Regions from separate parts of the Streptomyces sp. NPDC093795 genome, predicted to be linked through region 3. Evidence: riboswitches for the same ligand, from Rfam matches in the RefSeq annotation. Region 3 holds a riboswitch; each other region holds the start of a gene.
What was found. A riboswitch is a leader RNA that binds a small molecule or an ion and turns the genes downstream of it on or off. The one in region 3 is predicted to bind cobalamin.
Positions count from the first base shown of each region.

Region 1: another riboswitch for cobalamin. It lies ahead of ACIRB7_RS00095 (ribonucleoside-diphosphate reductase subunit alpha); the one in region 3 lies ahead of ACIRB7_RS11625 (energy-coupling factor ABC transporter permease).
Region 2: another riboswitch for cobalamin. It lies ahead of ACIRB7_RS08160 (prenyltransferase/squalene oxidase repeat-containing protein); the one in region 3 lies ahead of ACIRB7_RS11625 (energy-coupling factor ABC transporter permease).

Region 1 covers NZ_JBIWIO010000001.1:15,310-20,694, reverse strand. The annotation lists gene ACIRB7_RS00095 (ribonucleoside-diphosphate reductase subunit alpha) at 1-2,179, opposite strand, end outside; cobalamin riboswitch at 2,312-2,461, opposite strand; gene ACIRB7_RS00090 (GNAT family N-acetyltransferase) at 2,500-3,000, opposite strand; gene mctP (monocarboxylate uptake permease MctP) at 3,138-4,769, opposite strand; gene ACIRB7_RS00080 (DUF3311 domain-containing protein) at 4,766-5,029, opposite strand; gene ACIRB7_RS00075 (LuxR C-terminal-related transcriptional regulator) at 5,154-5,385, opposite strand, start outside.
Region 2 covers NZ_JBIWIO010000002.1:695,282-700,666, forward strand. The annotation lists gene ACIRB7_RS08145 (ABC transporter ATP-binding protein) at 1-167, opposite strand, end outside; gene ACIRB7_RS08150 (energy-coupling factor transporter transmembrane component T) at 164-1,375, opposite strand; gene ACIRB7_RS08155 (SCO2322 family protein) at 1,477-2,163, opposite strand; gene ACIRB7_RS08160 (prenyltransferase/squalene oxidase repeat-containing protein) at 2,160-3,428, opposite strand; cobalamin riboswitch at 3,505-3,635, opposite strand; gene ACIRB7_RS08165 (MBL fold metallo-hydrolase) at 3,726-4,775, opposite strand; gene ACIRB7_RS08170 (aldehyde dehydrogenase) at 4,893-5,385, shown strand, end outside.
Region 3 covers NZ_JBIWIO010000003.1:618,339-623,723, reverse strand. The annotation lists gene ACIRB7_RS11645 (DUF5954 family protein) at 42-1,076, opposite strand; partial or broken gene ACIRB7_RS11640 (dihydroxyacetone kinase subunit DhaK) at 1,092-1,838, shown strand; gene dhaL (dihydroxyacetone kinase subunit DhaL) at 1,865-2,497, shown strand; gene ACIRB7_RS11630 (PTS-dependent dihydroxyacetone kinase phosphotransferase subunit DhaM) at 2,550-2,990, shown strand; cobalamin riboswitch at 3,053-3,289, shown strand; gene ACIRB7_RS11625 (energy-coupling factor ABC transporter permease) at 3,318-4,013, shown strand; gene ACIRB7_RS11620 (energy-coupling factor ABC transporter substrate-binding protein) at 4,013-4,393, shown strand; gene cbiQ (cobalt ECF transporter T component CbiQ) at 4,400-5,149, shown strand; gene ACIRB7_RS11610 (energy-coupling factor ABC transporter ATP-binding protein) at 5,146-5,385, shown strand, end outside.

The DNA.
Region 1 (5,385 bases), on a different contig from region 3:
ACAGCTTGCCGATGGTCGGGGTTTCGAGGAAGAGGTTCAGGGACTGCGACTGGTCCAGGAACGGCGTACGGGCGGCCGCCATGTCGATCAGGCCGCGCTGCGGGATCTCCCACGCCGTGCGGTACAGCTCGCGGACCTCGGCCGGGACCCAGGTGAAGCCGGCGACGGAGCCGTTGGCTTCGCGCAGGGCCTCGCGGGTCTGCGCGTCCCACACGCCGAGCCTCTTCAGCTCGTCGACCAGGTACGAGTTGACCTGGAGGAACTCGCCGGAGAGCGTCTCGCGCTTGAAGAGGTTGGAGACCTGCGGCTCGATGCACTCGTAGACGCCGGCGATCGAGGCGATGGTCGCCGTCGGCGCGATGGCGAGGAGGAGCGAGTTGCGCATGCCGGTCGACGCGATGCGCTCGCGCAGCGCCGTCCAGCGCTCCGGCCAGTTCAGCTCGACGTCGTAGTGGTCGGGGTGCAGGACACCCCGGGCCGTACGGGTCTTCTCCCAGGCCGGCAGCGGGCCGTTGCGCTCGGCGAGGTCGGCCGAGGCTTCGTAGGCCGCCAGCATGATGCGCTCGGCGATCTTCGTCGACAGGGCGCGGGCCTCCGCCGAGTCGAACGGCAGCTTCAGCTGGAAGAAGACGTCCTGGAGGCCCATCGCGCCCAGGCCCACCGGCCGCCAGCGGGCGTTGGAGCGGCCCGCCTGCTCGGTCGGGTAGAAGTTGATGTCGACGACCCGGTCGAGGAACGTGACGGCGGTGCGGACGGTCGCGTCGAGGCGCTCCCAGTCGATGTCCGAACCCACCACGAACGCGCCGAGGTTGACCGAGCCCAGGTTGCAGACGGCCGTCTCGCCGTCGTTCGTGACCTCGATGATCTCGGTGCACAGGTTGGAGGAGTGGACGACCGTGCCGGGCTCGGCGGTCTGGTTCGCCGTACGGTTCGAGGCGTCCTTGAAGGTCATCCAGCCGTTGCCGGTCTGGGCCAGGGTCCGCATCATCCGGCCGTACAGGTCGCGGGCCGGCATCGTCTTGCGGGCCAGGCCCTTCGCCTCGGCGGCGCGGTAGGCGGCGTCGAACTCCTCGCCCCACAGGTCGACCAGCTCGGGGACGTCCGCCGGGGAGAACAGCGACCAGTCGGCGTCGGCGTTGACCCGGCGCATGAACTCGTCCGGGATCCAGTGCGCCAGGTTCAGGTTGTGCGTACGGCGCTGGTCCTCGCCCGTGTTGTCGCGGAGCTCCAGGAACTCCTCGATGTCCGCGTGCCAGGTCTCCAGGTAGACGGCGGCGGCGCCCTTGCGGCGGCCGCCCTGGTTCACGGCGGCGACGGAGGCGTCGAGGGTCTTCAGGAACGGCACGATGCCGTTGGAGTGCCCGTTGGTGCCGCGGATCAGCGAACCGCGGGCCCGGATGCGGGAGTACGAGAGGCCGATGCCGCCCGCGTGCTTCGAGAGGCGCGCCACCTGGTGGTAGCGGTCGTAGATGGAGTCCAGCTCGTCCTGCGGGGAGTCCAGGAGGTAGCAGGAGGACATCTGCGGGTGGCGGGTGCCGGAGTTGAAGAGCGTGGGGGAGGACGGGAGGTAGTCCAGGCGGCTCATCAGGCCGTACAGCGCCGTGACCTCGTCCAGGGCGCGCGTGCTGTCGTCCTCGGCGAGACCGCAGGCGACGCGGAGCATGAAGTGCTGCGGGGTCTCGATGACCTTGCGGGTGATCGGGTGGCGCAGCAGGTAGCGCGAGTAGAGGGTGCGCAGGCCGAAGTAGCCGAAGCGGTCGTCGCCGGCCCGGTCGATCGCCGCGTCGAGGCGGGCCGCGTGCAGGGCGACGAACTCGGCGGTGCGGTCGGCGATCAGGCCCTCGCGGTGACCGACGGCGACGGAGGCGGAGAAGGAGTACGCGCCCTGGCCGGCCGCCTCGTCGGCGATGGTGACCGTCAGGAGCCGGGCGGCGAGCCGGGAGTACGCCGGGTCCTCCGCGATCAGACCCGCGGCCGCCTCGGTGGCCAGCTCGCGCAGCTCCGCCTCGTCCGACGCGGCGCTGCGGCCGCGGAGCGCGGCGGCGGCGACCTTGCCGGGGTCGGTGTCGGCGAGATCGGCGGTGAGGTCGGTCAGGGTCCGCAGCAGCACGGTCCCGGGGCCGTCGCTCTCGACCGCGGAAGCCTCGGCGGAAGCCGGATCGGCGGGCGCGATGGTCACGTGGGGGCTCTCCCTCGCTCGGCTCGGGGCCGCGGCGGGGGAAGGCGGGCATGCGGGCATCCGTAACGCCGGACGCGACGCTTCCACCGGCCCACTCCGCGAGGCCCGGACGTCAGTGGCACCCGGAACGGACGGACCGGGCGCGCTGTCGGCAGGTCCTCGGACTCACCTCGTACGAATGTGTCGTATCCGTAGGAAGCACACCGTTGCGGGACAGTTCCGGATTCGCGCCGGATTCCCCTGCGTCGACAGCGAGCACGAGCATACATGTGGGGGGCGCCGCTCATGGCACCCCCCACATGTTGTGTCGCCGCCCGGTGTCAGAACTCCAGGGCGTAGGTGCGCAGCGAGTGGTCGGGGATCGGTTCCCAGTCCCGGTGCGGGGTGCGGACGAAGCCCAGGCGGTCGTAGATCCGGTGTGCAGAGACCATCTTCGCGTCCGTGGAGAGCACGAGGCGCTCGCACCCCGGAAGGGCCCTCGCGCGCTCGATACAGGCCCGTACGAGGGCTTCTCCGACGCCTCGGCCGCGGGCCTCCCGGCTGACGGCGAGCATGCGGAACTCGGCCTCGCCCGCGACCGCGATGTCCGCCCAGGGGGTGTCGCCGGTGGCGAAGGTCACTCCGCCGAGGAGCCGCCCGTCGGCGTCCTCCGCGACGAGTACCTCGCTCTCGCGCGCCCGCCGGGCTGTGTCCCGCAGCACGTCCAGATAGGAGTCCTGCGCCCCGTACTTCAGCAGCCCGTCGTCCAGATAGGTGCCCGCGGTGAGTTCTCCGACCGCCTCGTACTCCTCGGGCCGTACCGCCCTGATCGTGAAGTCCATGAGGGAAGTGTGCCTCCACGGGGACGCGAAGGGGCCCGGGATCTCACGGCGGAGATCCCGGGCCCTTCGGGTGCGGTTGTGGGGCGGTTCGGCGCGTCGCGGCCGTGCGGCCGGTCAGTGCGCCGCGGCCGTGAGCGTCAGTGCGTGTCGGCGCCGAGCTTCGGCATCTCGGTCTGCACGCCGGCGTCTCCGGCGTCCGCCGTGTAGTCGGACGGGGAGGTCTCGTCGATGCCTTCCGGGGCCTTGACGGCCTTGAGGACGAAGGTGAGGACGACCGTGACGACGAGGTTGAGGACGAAGGCGGTGAGGCCGATGTAGCCGATCTCGCCGATGCCGGGGATCTCGGCGGAGGGGCCGCCGAAGTGCTTCTGGGTGGGGCTGGCGACCCCGTACGCGGCGACCGTGCCGTAGAGCATGCCGACGGCCCAGCCGGCGAGCAGCGCCCAGCGGTGGAACCAGCGGGTGAACAGGCCGCCGACGAGGGCGGGGAAGGTCTGCAGGATCCAGATGCCGCCGAGCAGCTGGAAGTTGATCGCGACGGTCTTGTCCATGGTGAGGACGAAGGCGAGCGCGCCGACCTTCACCAGGAGCGAGACGATCTTGGAGACCTTGGTCTCCTGCGCCGGGGTCGCGTCCTTCTTGATGAAGTCCTTGTAGATGTTGCGGGTGAAGAGGTTGGCCGCGGCGATCGACATGATCGCGGCGGGGACGAGCGCGCCGATGCCGATCGCGGCGAACGCGACGCCCGCGAACCAGTCCGGGAACATCGTCTCGAACAGCTGCGGGATGGCGAGCTGCCCGTTCTTCACCTGGATCCCGGCGGCGATCGCCATGAAGCCGAGCAGCGCGAGCAGGCCCAGCATCAGCGAGTACAGCGGCAGGATCGTGGTGTTGCGGCGGATGACCTCACGGCTCCGGGACGACAGCGTCGCCGTGATGGAGTGTGGGTACATGAACAGCGCGAGCGCCGAGCCGAGGGCGAGCGTCGCGTACGTCCACTGGCCCGCCTCACCGGGGACGAGCGCGCCGCGCGGCTTGTCGGTCGCCGGGTTGGTCTGGGCGTACGCCTCGCCGGCCTTGGCGAAGATCTCGTCGAAGCCGCCCAGCTTGATCGGGATGTAGATGATCGCCACCGCGATGACGATGTAGATCAGGGTGTCCTTGACGAAGGCGATGAGCGCGGGGGCGCGCAGACCCGAGGAGTACGTGTACGCCGCGAGGACGCCGAAGGCGATGAGCAGCGGCAGGTCCTTGATGAACCAGTGGGTGGTCTCGCCGCCGCCGACGCCCATCACGTCCAGGACGGCCTGGATGCCGACGAGCTGGAGCGCGATGTACGGCATGGTGGCGAGGATGCCGGTGACCGCCACCGCGAGGGACAGGCCCTTGGAGCCGAAGCGGCCGCGCACGAAGTCCGAGGTGGTGACGTAGCCGTGCTTGTGCGAGACCGACCAGAGGCGCGGCAGGAAGGTGAAGATCAGCGGGTAGACCAGGATCGTGTACGGCACGGCGAAGAAGCCGGCCGCGCCCGCCGTGTAGATGAGCGCCGGGACGGCGACGAAGGTGTACGCGGTGTAGAGGTCGCCGCCGAGCAGGAACCAGGTCACCCAGGTGCCGAACGAGCGGCCGCCCAGGCCCCACTCGTCGAGGCTGTTCTCGTTCTCGGCCCTGCGCCAGCGCGAGGCGAGGAAGCCCATGACCGTGACGGCCAGGAAGAAGAAGATGAAGACGGCGAGTGCGACGCCGTTCACCCCGGTGACGTCCTTCATCGCGCGTCACCTCCCTTGCGGGCACGCTGGTCGATCTGCCACAGCTTGTAGGCGACCATGGTGAGCACGGTGGAGATCAGCACCCAGAGCATCTGGTACCAGTAGAAGAACGGGATGCCGGCGAAGAGCGGTTCGGTCCTCGCGTAGGAACTCACCCAGAGCATCGCCACGAACGGGGCGAACAGACAGAGTCCGATCACCACCCGCATGGGTGTGATGGTGGGTTGTTTCCCTTGTGCCGTATCTGCCGCGTCTGACATGCCGGTTGCCGTCCCCTCGCTGATCACCTGGGTAATGCTGGGGAAATCTAGGCGACTGCTCAGCTCCATGGAACCCCTGTCCGCATAACGGAAGTGATTCGTCGGTATCCCCTGGGGCACGGGGTCAGAGCCAGCCCTCCTTGGTGGCCCGTACCCCCGCCTCGAAGCGGCTGCGGGCGCCGAGCCGGTTCATCAGCTCCGAGCTCATCCGGCGCACGGTCCGCAGGGAGACGCCGAGTCGCCGGGCGGCGATGTCGTCCGTGCAGCCGATGCCGAGCAGCATGAGCAACTCCCGTTCCTGAGGGGAGAGGTCGTGCTCGTCACGGCGTGGGGCCTCGCCGAACGGGGTTCCCGTG
Region 2 (5,385 bases), on a different contig from region 3:
AAGTGGGGGACGAGCCCGGAGACCGCGCCGAGAAGAGTCGACTTGCCGACGCCCGACGGGCCGACGAGCAGCACCAGCTCTCCCTCGGGGATCGTGAGGTCCACACCCCGCAGGGTCGGCTCGGCGTCCTCCTCGTAGGTCACCGAGACGTTCTCGAAGCGGATCACGCGTTCTCCTTGGGAACGGGGGGAACGGGGGAAACGGGAGCAACAGGGGGAACGGGGGCCACGAACGCGGGCAGCAGCCCCACAAGGACCGACGCGGCAGGCCAGAGCGGGAGCTCCGGCGCCTCCAGGGGCACCACCCCCGGGTGCAGCGCCTCCGGCGCGTACGCGTTCGCCCAGATCATCAGGGCGGCGACCGCCACGCCCGAACCGGCGACCAGCCAGGCCCGGAGGCCCCAGCGGTCCGGCCGGTAGCGGGTGCGGACGGTCCGGCGCCCGCCGAGCCGCAGCCCGGCCATGGCCGCGAGCAGCCCGGCGCCGACCAGCGGCAGCCCGTACCCCGCGCCCTCCGCCGCGAGCAGCCCGTACGAACCGGCGCAGATCCCGAGCAGCCCGCCCAGGGTCAGTACGTTCGTGGTGCGCCGCACGGAGGCCGGGACCCGCGCCGTCCGCCCGTACCCGCGCGCGTCCATCGAGGCCGCGACGGCGATCGACCGCTCGAGCGCTCCCTCCAGGACCGGCAGGCCGGTCTGGAGGACCGCCCGCACACCACCGGCGGGGCGGCCGCGCAGCCGGCGGGCGGTACGCAGCCGGACCACGTCGGCGACCATGTTCGGCGCGAAGGTCATCGCCACGACGACGGCCACCCCGGCCTCGTACAGCGCTCCCGGCAGCGACTTCAGCAGCCGCGCCGGGTTGGCGAGCGCGTTCGCCGCGCCCACGCAGATCAGCAGGGTCGCCAGTTTGGCCCCGTCGTACACCGCGAACACCAGCTGTTCGGCCGTCACCCGCCCCCCGATCCGGATCCCCTGCGCCCAGTCGGGCAGTGGCACCTCGGGCAGCGTGAACAGGACGTGCGTGCCCGGGATCGGGGAGCCGAGCAGCAGGGAGAACACGACCCGCAGGGCGACGACGAACAGACCGAGCTTCACGAACGCGCCGTACGAGCGGGCCCACGGCGCGTCCGTACGGCGGGCCGCCACGACGTAACCCGCGACCCCGACGAGCAGACCGAGCAGCAGGGGGTTGGTGGTACGGGAGGCGGCGACGGCCAGGCCGAGCGCCCACAGCCACCACGCGCCCGCGTGCAGGGCGTTGGCCCGGCTCGCCTCGGGGGCCGCGAACACACTGAGGCCTCGGCCCGCGCTCGTACGGGCCGAGCTCGTACGGTTCGCGCTCGTACGGGCCGAGCTCGTACGGTTCGCGCTCATACGGGCTGCGCTCGTACGGTTCGCGCTCATACGGGCTGCGCTCGTACGGTTCGCGCTCACACCGGCCGCGCTCGTACCGTTCGCGCTCAGGCGGGCCGCACTCATGCGCGGCGGCGGGCCTTCCAGATCGCCGCCCCGCCCAGGGCCAGGACGCCCGCCCCGCCCGCGAGGACGCCGAAGGACGGACCGCCGCCGCTTCCCTCTTCCCGGGCGCTGGGGGTCGTCGACGCCGTCGCGGGGGCAGGCGCGGGGGCGTTCTCCGCGACCTGTTCGCCGCAGCCCCGCGCCGGGTAGCCTGCGATCCCGCACAGCATGGCCGCGCTGTCGTACCGCAGCGGCTTCGCCACCGTGGCGAGCGCCTCCGCGCCCGTCGCGTCCTCGCGGACCTGCGCGCAGCCGACCTCGACCGTCTTCTCGGGCGGGGTCTCGCCGGGCGGCGCGTCCGCCGCGCCGCCGAAGTCGACGACGACCGCGACCCGCTTGGTGCCGGCCTTCTTCTCCACGCCTCCGCAGATCCCGGCGAAGTCGGGGGCGGCGGAGGGCAGGGAGGTGTCGCCCGTGCCGTTGCTGACCGCGAAGCGGAAGCCGATCGCGTCACCGTCGGCGGGGCGCGCGGTCGCGGGCCCCTGCGTGGCGTACGCCCACGGCTTGCCGCCGTCGCTCTCCCAGAACGACCAGTAGCGGTAGCCGGCCGCCTGCGCCGGAGCCGCCGCGATCACGGTCAGGGTGAGCAGCGCGCCGGCCGCGGCGCCCGCGGCCCGCGCGGTCACCCCACTGACGGCTCTCACTTCTTGCGGCCGCTCACGAGGAAGCCGATGCCGACGCCGACGACCGTGCCGATGCCGATGATCCACCACACGTCGAAACCGCGGCCCTCGTCGTCACTCGTCGTGGACGAGGCCGAGGTGTCGGGGGACTTGGGCGCAGGACCGGTGGCGTTGAGCTGCTCCACCAGGTCCACCGCGCCGAACTCGCGCGGGTCGGTCTCCGTCGCCCGGGCGGCCAGGATCAGCTGCGCGTACGCGGCCGGTCCGCTCTCCTTCGCCCAGGCGGCGGAGTTCTTCTCCAGCCAGTCGAGGGCGGGCTTCGCCTCCTTCGCGGCGCCGGACGCGGCGAGCGCGACGACGGCGTCGGCGGTGTTGCCGAAGTCGGGCTGCTCGGCCGTGTCGGCGGCGCCGGGCATCGGCGGCAGGGCGAGGTGACCGGTCTTCGCGACGGCCTTCGCCAGGTAGGAGGCGCCGTTGAGCGCGGCCCGCTCGACCGTCGGCTTCGACAGGTCGGTGCAGACCGGCGGCTGCGCCGGGGACGCCTTGGTGGCGACGATGCTCTTGCCGAGCCCGGCGAGGGTCGCGGCGGCGGTGGCGTCGGCGTTCGCGAGCAGCTTGCCGGTCTTGTCCGGCTGGTACGCGAAGGCGCCCGCGCCGGCCTTGTCCGAGCAGGGCACCGCGAAGGAGAGGAGCGCGTCGTAGGGCGTACGGCCCTCGGCGGAGGTGAACGAGCCGGGCCGCACACCCGTCGCGGCGAGCGCGCCGACGACGATGGAGGTGGAGTTGGCGTCGCTGGGGCCACCGACGCCGTACCCCCAGCCGCCGTCCTTGTTCTGCACGGTACGCAGCCAGTCGGCGCCGGCCTTCACGGCCGTGTCGATCTTCGCCGGGTCGGTGGCCTGGCGGCGGACGGCGCGGAGCGCCTGCACGGCGACGGCGGTGGCGTTGGTGTCCCGCATCGTCTGCGCGTCGCAGGCCTTCGTGACGTCCGCGCGGTACGAGCCGAAGGAACCGTCCGCGCACTGCTGGCCGAGGAGCCAGTCCACGGCCTGGTCGGCGGGCTGGTAGCCGGTGGCGCGCTGGGCGAGGAAGGCGAGCGACTGGCGCCAGACGCCGTCGTACGTCGGGTCCTTCTTGCCGTACAGACCGGGCGGGATCGCGACGGCCGAGGCGGAGGGGGAAGGTGCGGCGGGAGCGGCGGGTGCGGCCATGGCCACCCCGGCTGCTCCTGAGCCGAGCAGGACGGCGGCGGCGAGCGCGGCGGCGCCGCGGCGGACGGTGTTCATGGGGCCCTCTCCTGCGGCCGGGCACCGGCACGCCACAGGGGCACCAGGCTCCGGCTCCGTATTCCTCGACGGTGCCGGCGGTCACGTCCCGGGCGGGGCATTCCGACTCGCCGCCTCCTGGGAGACGGCTTACGGTTGCGGGGTCAGTGCCGGATTCGCACCGGCTTCCCCCCTTACGGGCATGATGACGACGTGCCCTCACTCTACCGGCCCGTACGGCCCGGGCCCCGGGGGGTGCGAGGCGGCTCACACCCGCGCGGGGACGGGCTCCGGGGTGATCTTGGAAGGCCTGAGACCTCACACGGCCACGTACTCCACCGGGTCCGTGCCCGCCACCGGCTCCGCGCGGCCCAGCTTCACCAGGCGGCGCACGTGGGCCTCGGCCTCGCTGACGGCGATGTTCCGCGACCCGTAGGGGATGTCCCGCCAGGGGCGGTTCCACTCCATCCGCTCGGCGAGCTGCCAGGGGGTGAGCGGGGTGGCGAGCAGCCCGAGGAGCCCGGTGAGCCGGTCCTCGTGGTGGTCGAGGAGTTCGCGGACCCGGCCGGCGGCGTCGGTGAAGGCGTGCTGATGGGCGGGGAGGACTTCGGCGACGCCGAGTCGCCCGACGCGTTCGAGGGAGTCGAGGTAGTCACCGAGGGGGTCGGTGACCGTCCCGTCGTCGGGGTCCTCGTAGAGGCCGATGTGCGGGGAGATCCCGGGCAGCAGATGGTCGCCGGAGAAGAGGCGGCCGTGCCCGGGGAGCCGGGACGGGTGCTCCTCCTCCAGGTGGAGGCAGACGTGGCCGGGGGTGTGGCCAGGCGTCCAGATCGCGCGCAGCCGGCGCCCGGCCAGGTCGAGCAGCTCGCCGGGGACGATCTCGCGGTCGGGGATCGCGGAGCACAGACCGGGCAGGGTGTCCATGCGCCCGGAGGCCCTTGCGGCCCGCAGCGGGGCGATGTGGTCCTCGGGGGCGCCGACGGTGGCGAGCTTCCGGGAGAGGTAGTCGAGCCAGGTGCCGGGTTCGGACTCGCGGGTGCGGCGGACGACGGCGGTGTCGGCGGCGTGCATGGCGATCCAGGCCCCGGACTCCTCGCGGACCCGGCCGGAGAGCCCGTGGTGGTCGGGGTGGTGGTGGGTGATGACGACCCCGTGGACGTCGCCGACGGACAGGCCCAACTCGCCCAACCCTGCCACCAGTTCGGCCCAGGAGACGGGATCGTCCCAGCCGGTGTCGACGAGGACGGGGCCGCGGTCCGTGTCGAGGACGTGGACGAGGGTGTGGCCGAGCGGGTTGTCGGGGATGGGCACCCGGAGCGACCAGACGCCCCCGCCGTGCTCGGTGACCTGGTTCGCGGGTTCCCGCATGGATCCTCATCTCTCCACGGTGGTACGGAGCATGCTCGACCGTTGCCCATCATAACTAGAACTGGTATCAGTTCTGAGACATCGTCAGGGAAATCCTCTCCTCAGAAGGCGGCCGTCATGACCGAGCTTGTGGAGCACGGAAAGCTGTTCATCGGCGGGGAGTTGACCGACCCGCTCGGCGAGGAGGTCATCGAGGTCATCTCCCCGCACACCGAGGAGGTCATCGGGCGGGTCCCGCACGCCTCCACCGCCGATGTCGACCGGGCCGTGGCCGCCGCCCGCCGGGCCTTCGACGAAGGGCCCTGGCCCCGGATGACCGTCGAGGAGCGGATCGCGGTCGTCGGCCGCATCAAGGACGCGATCGCCGTCCGCCACGAGGAGATCGCCCGCTCCATCAGCGCCCAGAACGGCTCCCCGTACTCCTGGTCCGTCCTCGCCCAGGCGCTCGGCGCGATGATGGTCTGGGACACGGCGATCACCGTGGCCCGCGACTTCGTGTTCGAGGAGCGGCGCGGCGGCGTCCTCGGGCCGCTGCTCGTCCGCCGCGAGCCGGTCGGCGTGGTCGCGGCCGTCGTCCCGTGGAACGTGCCGCAGTTCACCGCCGCCGCCA
Region 3 (5,385 bases):
CCTCCTCGGCTGAGCAGGAGCTGCGAAACGCGCTTCCCAGGTCAGGGGGCGGTTTCGTCCTCCGTGGGCTCTTCGAAGTGGACGGTGCCGTGCTCGTCGAGGCGCGGGTGGAGGGCCTGGGGGCCATGGGTGTTGATGTCGGACGGGCGCGGGCCTTCCGGTCCGTCGTGGCCCCAGCGCAGCAGGCGGCGGGCGCGGGCGATCCGGGAGACGGTGCCGTGGACCTCGACCTGGTTGAGATTGCCGGCGCGGAGCCGTTCCGTCGCCTCGGCGAACACCGCCAGCTCCACGGCCGCGGGGCTGGTGTTCTCGGCGACGACGGTGCGGGCGTCGACGTCCGGCTCGGCGTCGAAGGGGATCAGGCCGCGCTGCCGCGGCTCCCACCAGCTCAGCGAGAAGGCCAGCGTCCGGCGGGCGTCGTGGGCGGTGGCCTGCAGGCCGCTGCCCGGCGTCCAGGGCTCGGCACCGGACCGCTCGACGATCAGGAACGCCGCCGGCATGAGCATCACGTCGGGGTGAGACTCCAGAGCCCGCGCGGAGTCGTGCAGTACGGCGTCGGGAAACCTGGCGCCGGTGTAGGCCAGGGAGCGCAAGGACAGCCGCTCCGCCGCCTGGAGAGGCGAGAGGGGTGCGTCAGGGTCCAGGACGAGGCCGTCGTCGACCCTCGGGCTGAGGGCGCCGGAGCCGGGGCTCCAGTCAGGGGTGAGGGGTTCGGGATCGGTGGGTCGTGGTGTTTCGAGGTCGCCGTACGCGTCGGCGGCCGCGTACTCCTCGGCCCGCACCACCCGGTAGCGGGTGTCGAGCACGGTGAGCTCGTCGACGTACTCCTTCTCCAGCCGGGCGACCGCCGCCAGCAGCGCCCGCCGCTCCGCCGGGCTCTTCGCGTCGTCCTTCGCCCGGAACCAGAGCAGCGAGTTCAGCCCGTCGCGGGCCTGCTGCGGACAGCCGTTGGTGACTTCGACGACCACCCGCCACCGCGGTCCGTCGTCCTCGCTCTGCGCGGCCACCCCGAACAGCGGGCCCCGTACGACCAGATCGCTGTGGCTCACCGCCGCGTCGGCGGCGTCGGCCTCCACCGCGGCCTCCACCGGCCCGATCAGATGGTGCGGGCCGCGGCGGCCGTCGACAGCGGCGCCGGGGTGTTGTTCGTCGTCAAGAACTACACCGGCGACGTCCTGAACTTCGAGATGGCGGCGGAACTCGCGGAGGACGAGGGCATCCAGGTCGCCAAGGTCCTCGTCGACGACGACGTCGCCGTCACGGACAGTCTCTACACGGCGGGCCGGCGCGGCACCGGCGGCACGCTCTTCGTCGAGAAGATCGCGGGCGCCGCCGCCGAGGAGGGCGCCCCGCTGGAGCGGGTGGAGGCGATCGCCCGCCAGGTGAACGCGCGCTCCCGGTCCTTCGGCGTGGCCCTCGGCGCCTGCACCACCCCCGCCAAGGGCAGCCCCACCTTCGATCTCCCCGACGGGGAGCTGGAGTTGGGCGTCGGGATCCACGGCGAACCGGGTCGGGAGCGGCGGCCGATGATGACCTCACGGGAGATCGCGGACTTCGCCGTCGACGCCGTCGTCGAGGACCTCCGACCCTCCGGGCCGGTGATCGCGCTGGTCAACGGCATGGGCGCGACCCCGCTGCTCGAACTGTACGGCTTCAACGCCGAGGTGCAGCGCGTACTCGGCGAGCGGCGCGTGCCGGTGGCCCGTACCCTCGTCGGCAACTACGTGACCTCGCTCGACATGGCCGGCTGCTCGGTGACGCTGTGCGAGGTCGACGAGGAGCTCCTCCGCCTGTGGGACGCGCCCGTACAGACGCCCGCGCTGCGCTGGGGCCGGTGAGACGAGGGATGGGAGAGGGGACCGACATGACGGAGACCTTCGGCGCGGACTTCCTGGTGCGCTGGCTGGCCGCGGTCGCCGAGGCCGTCGACCGTGAGGCGGACCGGCTCACCGAGCTCGACTCCGCCATCGGCGACGCCGACCACGGCGCCAATCTGAAGCGGGGGTTCGCCGCCGTCACCGAGACCCTGGCGAAGGAGCCGCCGGCCACGCCGGGCGCGGTGCTGACCACCGCCGGACGGCAGCTGATCTCCACTGTCGGCGGCGCGTCGGGACCGCTGTACGGCACGCTGCTGCGCCGTACCGGCAAGACGCTGGGCGACGACGAGCGGGTCACCCGGGTGCGGTTGGCGGAGGCGCTCGGGTCCGGCGTGGCGGCCGTCTCCCAGCTGGGCGGCGCCCAGGCCGGCGACAAGACGATGCTGGACGCCCTCGTCCCGGCCGTGGAGGGTCTGCGGGAGTCGTACGCGGCGGGCCGCGCCGCCGCCGAGGAGGGCGCCCTCGCGACCGTACCGCTGCGGGCGCGCAAGGGCAGGGCCAGTTATCTGGGCGAGCGGTCGGTGGGACACCAGGACCCGGGGGCGACCTCGTCGGCGCTGCTGTTCGCCGCGCTCCACGACACCGCGCGGACGACCGCGCGGACGGAGGGGGCATCGTGAGCGCAGCGCTCGACGCCACCGCGCGGACGACCGCGGGTACGGAGGGGGCATCGTGAGCGCCGTGACCGGTGGTGCGGAGGGCCGCGGTGGTTCCGCGCCCGTGGGCATCGTGCTCGTCTCGCACAGCGCCGCCGTCGCGACCGCCGTGGCCGAGCTCGCCCGGGGTCTGTCCGGCGGCGGCGACCTGGCGCCGATCGTCCCCGCGGGCGGGACCCCGGACGGGGGGCTCGGGACGAGTTCCGAGCTGATCTGCGAGGCGGCGAAGGCCGCGGACCGGGGCGCCGGAGTGGCGGTCTTGGTCGACCTGGGGAGCGCGGTGCTCACCGTGAAGGCGCTGCTCGCCGAGGGCGACGAGCTTCCCGACGGCTCCCGTCTGGTGGACGCGCCCTTCGTCGAGGGCGCGGTCGCCGCGCTGGTCACGGCGAGCGCGGGCGGCGACCTCGACGCGGTGGCGGCGGCGGCCTCGGAGGCGTACGCCTACCGCAAGGTGTGACGACCCGGAGTACGGCGTGAAGTGACTGCGTGGAGTGAGTGAGAAACCGCACCGGGTGGCGACCGTGTTGTGATGTACCTGGTCAACGCACTAGTGTCACAGGGCCTTGGTGTACGGGAAACCGGTGCAGTACCGGTGCGGCCCTCGCCACTGTGATCGGGAGGTCCGGCTCCACCCCCGCGGGGACACACCCTCGGGGAAGCCACTGGACCGCGACGGGAGACCGTCGTGGTGTGGGAAGGCGGAGTCCGGACGTATGACCGTCAGCCAGGAGACCGGCCAGGGTGCGTTGTCCATCCACGAGGTGCTGGAGAGGGTCTCCCAACCATGCATATAGCCGAGGGGTATCTGCCCCCTGTGCACGCGGCCGCCTGGGGCGTCGCGTCCGCACCGTTCATCGTCCACGGGGTCCGCGCGCTGACCCGCGAGGTACGGTCCAACCCCGAGTCCACTCTTCTGCTCGGCGCCGCCGGCGCCTTCACCTTCGTCCTCTCGGCGCTCAAGCTGCCGTCCGTGACCGGCAGTTGCTCACATCCGACCGGTACGGGTCTGGGCGCGATCCTCTTCCGGCCGCCGATCATGGCGGTCCTGGGAACGATCACCCTGCTCTTCCAGGCCCTGCTGCTCGCCCACGGAGGGCTCACCACGCTCGGCGCGAACGCCTTCTCGATGGCGATCGTCGGCCCCTGGGCGGGATACGGGACGTACTGGCTGCTGCGCCGGTCCGGTACGCCGCTGATGGTCGCCGTCTTCTTCGGCGCGTTCGTCGCCGACCTGTCGACGTACTGCGTGACCAGTGTGCAGCTGGCGCTCGCCTTCCCCGACCCGGGGAGCGGTATCGCCGGGGCGCTCGCCAAGTTCGGCGGGATCTTCGCCGTGACGCAGATTCCGCTCGCGGTGAGCGAGGGCCTGCTGACCGTGCTCGTGATGCGGCTGCTCACGCAGTCCAGCAAGGGCGAACTGATCCGGCTCGGCGTCCTCGCCGGGCGCACGGCGGAGCGACGCGAGGAGGCGGCCGCGTGATGAGCCGGAACGCGAAGATCAACACCCTGTTGCTGCTCGTCGTCGCCGCGCTCGCGGTACTGCCGCTCGCGCTGGGGCTCGGGGATCACAAGGAGGAACCGTTCACCGGGGCGGACGCGGAGGCGGAGACCGCGATCACCGAGCTCCAGCCGGATTACGAGCCGTGGTTCACGCCGCTGTACGAACCGCCGTCCGGGGAGATCGAGTCCGCCCTGTTCGCCCTCCAGGCGGCGCTGGGCGCCGGTGTCCTGGCGTACTACTTCGGTCTGCGGAGGGGCCGGAGGCAGGGAGCGGCCCTGGCGGAGGCGGCCGGGGCGAAGGGCGCGCCGGACGGGGGCGCCCCCGGGGACCCCGGCGAGCCGGGCGAGCCGGGCGCGTAGCCGCCGATGCTGCCGATCGACGCGGCGGCGCACAGCAGTCGCTGGCGCCGCCGCCATCCCGCCGAGAAGGCGCTGCTCGGCTTCGGTCTGACCCTGTGCGCGGTCTGTCTGCCCCCGTGGCCGGGCGCTGTGCTCGTGGCCGCGGCCACGCTCGGCGTGCTGCTCGGTCCGGCCGGTGTGCCGGGCCGGGCGCTGTGGCGGGCGTTCCGCATCCCCCTCGGCTTCTGTGTCACGGGCGCGATCCCGCTGCTCTTCGAGGTGGGCGGCGCCCGGGGGCTCGTCGCACTCGCCCCGGGAGGCCCGATCCAGGCGGTCGAGCTGCTCCTGCGGACCGCGTCGGCGTCGCTCGGGGTGCTGCTGTTCGCGTTCACCACGCCGGTCTCCGACGTCCTGCCCCGGCTCGTCCGGGCAGGGGTGCCGGCGCCGGTGGTGGACGTGGCACTCGTGATGTACCGGATCATCTTCCTGCTGCTCGACTCCCTGTCGAAGATCCGGCAGGCGCAGGCGGCCCGGCTCGGACACACCACCCGGGCCGCGACCTGGCGTTCGCTCGCCGGTCTCGGCGCGACCACGTTCGTGCGGGCCTTCGACCGGGCGCAGCGCCTGCAGTCGGGGCTTGCCGGGCGGGGATACGACGGGACGCTGCGGGTGCTCGTGCCCGTGTGCGTGGTGTCCCGCCGGTTCCTCGCCGCCACGGGCGCGCTGCTCGCGGGGCTCGTCGCCCTCACCCTCGTACTGGAAAGGTTCCTGCCGTGACGTCTTCGACGCCTTCGGTCCCTGCGGCTCCCGTGGTGGAGCTGGTGAACGCGGGCTTCGCCTACGAGGAGGGGCCCGCGGTCCTGTCGGGCGTGGACTTCTCGGTGGCGGAGGGACGCGCGGTGGCGCTGCTCGGCCGCAACGGCAGCGGCAAGACGACCCTGCTCCGGCTCCTCAGCGGCGGGTTGCGCTGCGGGAGCGGGTCGCTGCTCCTGGACGGGGCGGAGGTGGCGTAC